DNA from 2 places in the Blautia obeum ATCC 29174 genome. Region 2 is predicted to be linked to the other one. Evidence: predicted binding sites of a transcription regulator. Region 2 holds the regulator's gene; the other holds the start of a gene.

Region 1 (2,473 bases), 1.4 Mb from region 2:
GAAAGGGTATTATCAGATGCCGGACGAGACAGCTGAAACACTGAAAGATGGCTGGCTGCATACTGGCGACAAGGGTTATATGGATGAAGATGGATACCTCTTTATTAATGGCCGTGTAAAAAATCTGATCATTCTCTCCAATGGAGAAAATATATCTCCTGAGGAAATCGAGAACAAGCTTGCATTGAATCCGCTTGTGGGTGAGGTTATTGTAACAGGTGAGGACAATGGTCTTACAGCCCGAATTTATCCGGAACAGGCAGTTGTGGAGGCAAAGGCACTGGATACGGAGATGATTCGTTCACAGCTTCAGGAATTTCTGGATGAATACAATAAAAATCAGCCGACCTATCGTCGTATTACAGGCCTGGTGATCCGGAAAAATCCGTTTATACGCAGCACGACAAAGAAAATCAGGAGACAGGATGTCCTGATCGACGAGCCACAGGCATAATAAAAACCCGTTTGAGTGAATTTCTCAGACGGGTTTTTATTATGTCTGTTTATATGCAGGGCATTCAGGATAAAAGAGGCAGCATGCCAGACAGGAAAATCTGCGTCAGAATCCCTGCAATGACTTCTGGTGCAAGATCAAAATTATCCCTTGTCCATTTGTGAAGGACACCGATCGTACTGCCGATCGCACAGGTGATCACGTAAGATATTTCCTCTTTTGTATGCCTGCCGGGTCTGGCACTGGAGGTAGTAGCGGTGACATAGTGATGAAGCATAGTCAGCATTTTTTCAAAGAGATCATTTCCATGAGGCGTACTCAGAAGACTGGAAAGAAAAGGATTTTCCATTGTATAACGGCAGATCGTCAGAAAATAGGACTGACAGATATCGTGGTCATTTTCAGGATGAAATTTTTCCATTATGGAGAAAACATCATGGATCGTCTTTTCTTCAACAGCAGATACAAGAGAGGGGATGTCCTGATAATGATTATAAAAAGTGCTTCTCGCGATACCGGCTGTTTTTGTGATATCGGATACAGTGATCTGGTCAGTAGTTTTTTTCTTTACAAGTTTAAAAAAAGCACCCAGAATAGCTTCATCCGCTACAGAATATCTTTCATCAGAAACTGGATTTTGCATAGTCACGATTCCCTCCCACATCTTATCAATAAATATAATAAAGTATAACACAAATCCAATAGTAAATAGTATAAGAACAAGAAAAAACAGTAACAAGCAGTTTACGCTTCTGGTAAAAAAATAACGATAATGTTTAGAAAATAACAAGATTTTGGGGCCTGTAGAAATTAAAATTTATAAAAAAAGCCAATCTTTTTGATAAAAATATACAATAATATCTGGATAAAATGAGTGCTTTGTGCTACATTTATATAGACAGTAATTATAGAACCAGATTATCAGATTTTTATTGTTTTTTTCTTAACAGTGCAGAGGAGGAAAAGAAGGATAAAAGGCGATAAGTATACAGGTTCAAATATTTCATAAGGAAGGTGAGCAATTGGAAAACTATACTAAGTACAAGCTGAAAAGCAGTGATGAACTTACATCAGTGCTGAACGGCAGGGACAACCTGTTTGTGATTGCCTGCAACAAGTGTTTCAAAGAGTTTGAAACTGTTGACGAACCAGATTGCGGAGAGTTCCTGAAATTTGCTGCGGAGCAGGGAAAAAACGTCACGGGCAGTGCAAAGTTTGATTTCTTATGCAATAAAATGCACACAGAAAGAAAATTACAGGATCTGATTCCAGAAGGTACAGAGAATGTAGTAGTAATTTCCTGTGGTCTTGGTATTCAGACTGTTGCGGATCTGGCTGGCAAACCGGTCATTGCCGCAAGCAATACCCTTAACTACAGAGGCCATCATGGTATGGCACTTACAAAGAAGAGCTGTGATGCTTGTGCACAGTGCTATCTGAACATTACCGGAGGCGTCTGTCCTATCGTTGACTGTTCAAAAAGTCTTGTAAATGGACAGTGCGGCGGAGCAAAGAACGGAAAATGCGAAGTGGATCCGAACAAGGATTGTGCATGGGAAAAAATCTATCAGAGACTGGCAAAACAGGGACGTCTGGAAGAATTTCTCAATCAGCCGGTACAGGTTCGTGATTTCTCCAAAGTTAATTTCAAGGTCATCAATGACTATGTGAAATCTATCAGAGAAGACAGACTGAACGGATATTACGGCGGTGTTCATCCATCAGAACACAAGGAATTCAGTGAACATGTTGATCTGAAGAAATTCCCGGATCCGAAGACTGTTGTAATTTCCATGTCACAGCATCTGGGAGCTCCGGCTAACCCGATCGTTCAGGTTGGCGATACCGTAAAAGTTGGTCAGAAGATTGGTGAAGCTGCCGGATTCATCAGTGCTCCGGTACACTCCAGTGTAAGCGGAACTGTAGTTGCCGTTGAACCTCGTATGCATGGTACAAGAGGCAGTGAAGTAATGGCTGTTGTTATTGAATCGGATGGAAAAAATACTCTGCATGAATCCG
Region 2 (2,473 bases):
ACCACTGTACTTTTTCGGCAGCCTGGTACGTAGTTCCAATTCCCGGGCCGATCACCACAATATCGCACCAGTCAAGATCTTTTGCAAAATCATCGCCACAGTCAAGCATCGCCTCCGGCAGCATTGTCTGCAGTGGAATCCGATTCTCTTCTGCCGTAACGATTTTCACCATTCCGATGCCCACTGCAAAAGCTCCCGACGCACTGAGGTAAGCCGCCCCACACATGCCCGGACTTCCGGCAACGACCAGAATCTTTCCAAAAGTTCCTTTGTTTCCATCAACAATTTTATCCGGCAGAAAATGAATATCTGTTTTTTCTGTCTGCCATAAATATGGTTTCACCTTATCACTCGCGTAGATGCCAACATCCGCAACGATCACTTTACCGGCAAATTTCCTGCCCGGATACAGGCAAAGGCCTGCTTTCCGAAATGCAAATGTCACTGTCAGATCTGCATGAAAAGCAACTCCAAGTTCTGCTCCTGTATCGCCATTTACTCCGGACGGAATATCAACAGCCACTTTCCAGGCATTCAACTGATTCAGTGCCATGATCACATCTCTGTAACTGCCCTCGACCGGACGACTCAGCCCAACGCCGAAAATGGCATCTACTATAGTAGTATATTCCTCTGTTTCCAGGTTATTCACAACCGGCACCTGACAGGCAGCTGCAATATCCAGCTGACGCTGCATTTCCACAGTCCTGTGGTCCGGATTCCCCACCAGATACAGACTTGTACGATAACCATGCAGTTTCAGAATACGGGCAACAGCCACGCCATCTCCTCCGTTGTTCCCGTTTCCGCAGACACAGAGAATCCGTTCTTCCTGTTTTTTGTCTGCCAGCGTCCGTTCCAGTTCTTCTGCGACTTTCAGAGCTGCCCGTTCCATCAGGACACAGGACGGAATCCCGATTCCCTCAATCATATTTCCATCAAGAGCTTTCATTTCTTTACAGGTCACAATCTGTTTCATTCTTTTTCCTCACCTGCCATAATTAGCATAAAAGGCCATTACGCAGCCTCCTTGCCATAAGGAGCCGGGTAACAGCCTGTCTGTCCGTCCTGCCATCACTTTATAAGTGCTGCTTATTTCTCATCGTCTATATGTTCCTGACGATACTGACTGAGATTATAGGATAATGTCATAAGACTCTCTGAAAGATGAACATTCTCCACGATCACATCATCCGGAGTATCCAGATCGATATGTGCAAAATTCCAGATAGCTTTGATTCCGTTCTCGATCAGAATCTCCGCCATATCACGTGCCTTATTCTTCGGCAATGTCAGAATTGCGATCTCAATATTGTTTTCTTTCATAAAGAAAGGAAGATCACTGATCATCTGAATCTCAATCCCACGAACCGCAATTCCCTCAAGTACCGGATTTACATCAAAAATACCGACCAGCTTGAATCCTCTCTTCTCAAACTCAACATAATTGGCAAGTGCCTGCCCCAGATTACCAGCTCCTACAATGATCATCGGATGCACGATATCCAGCCCCAGGATCTTACCGATCTCTGTATAAAGATATTTTACATTATAACCGTATCCCTGCTGTCCAAATCCCCCGAAATTATTCAGATCCTGACGTATCTGAGACGCTGTAACACGCATTTTTTTACTAAGATCATTGGAAGAGATTCTCTCTACATTGTCTTCCAGAAGTTCACCAAGGTATCTATAGTAACGTGGCAGTCTCTTAATCACAGCTTTTGAAATCTGTTTTGCTTCCACCGTTGTCCCTCCTTACACTTTCTCGTTAATTATAACGAATTGACATTTTGTTGTCAATCAATGTTGTCAAATATGTACAATTTTCATTGATTTTCCTTTACAAAGGCCATTTTTGCTTTTATAATCATACCGTATATTTACTTCGGAGGAATAACTATGATTTTATCATGTCAGGGTATCTCCAAATCCTTCGGTGAAAAAGTGATTCTGGAAGATGCCTCTTTTCATATAGAAGAACGCGAAAAAGCTGCTCTGATCGGTAATAACGGTGCCGGCAAAACCACACTTCTTCGCATTATAATGGAAGAGATCCATGCAGATGCCGGACAGGTAGTTCTTGCCAAGGACAAACGCATCGGTTACCTCGCCCAGTATCAGGATGTGCAGGGACACCTTTCTGTATATGAAGAACTCTTAAGCACCAAACAGTATATCATCGATATGGAAGAACGCCTTCGTGCCATGGAAGTCCAGATGAAAAATGCTTCCGGCGAAGAACTTGACCGCCTGATGAACTCCTACACCCGCCTGACTCATGAATTTGAACTGGAGAATGGCTATGCCTACAAAAGCGAACTTATGGGTGTTCTGAATGGTCTCGGATTTACAGAAGAGGATTTTACCAAACAGGTGGCGACTCTTTCCGGCGGTCAGAAAACACGTGTTGCCCTCGGTAAACTGCTGATTTCCAAACCAGATATCCTTCTGCTCGATGAGCCTACCAACC

Evidence for each region. The regulator Rex, encoded in region 2, represses fermentation and respiration genes when NADH is low (regulators of the CRP and FNR family bind a similar motif). The targets are predictions, from matches to a motif close to ATTGTTAANTANTTAACAAT.
Region 1: a site for Rex is predicted at 1,386-1,405, ahead of rsxC (electron transport complex subunit RsxC). Genes of this name have one in related genera too.

What each region holds. Positions count from the first base shown of each region.
Region 1 is NZ_CP102265.1:3,043,519-3,045,991, reverse strand. It holds gene NQ503_RS14680 (AMP-dependent synthetase/ligase) at 1-454, shown strand, start outside; gene NQ503_RS14675 (TetR/AcrR family transcriptional regulator) at 519-1,097, opposite strand; gene rsxC (electron transport complex subunit RsxC) at 1,477-2,473, shown strand, end outside.
Region 2 is NZ_CP102265.1:1,667,649-1,670,121, reverse strand. It holds gene NQ503_RS07860 (bifunctional ADP-dependent NAD(P)H-hydrate dehydratase/NAD(P)H-hydrate epimerase) at 1-979, opposite strand, end outside; gene NQ503_RS07855 (redox-sensing transcriptional repressor Rex) at 1,093-1,746, opposite strand; gene abc-f (ribosomal protection-like ABC-F family protein) at 1,903-2,473, shown strand, end outside.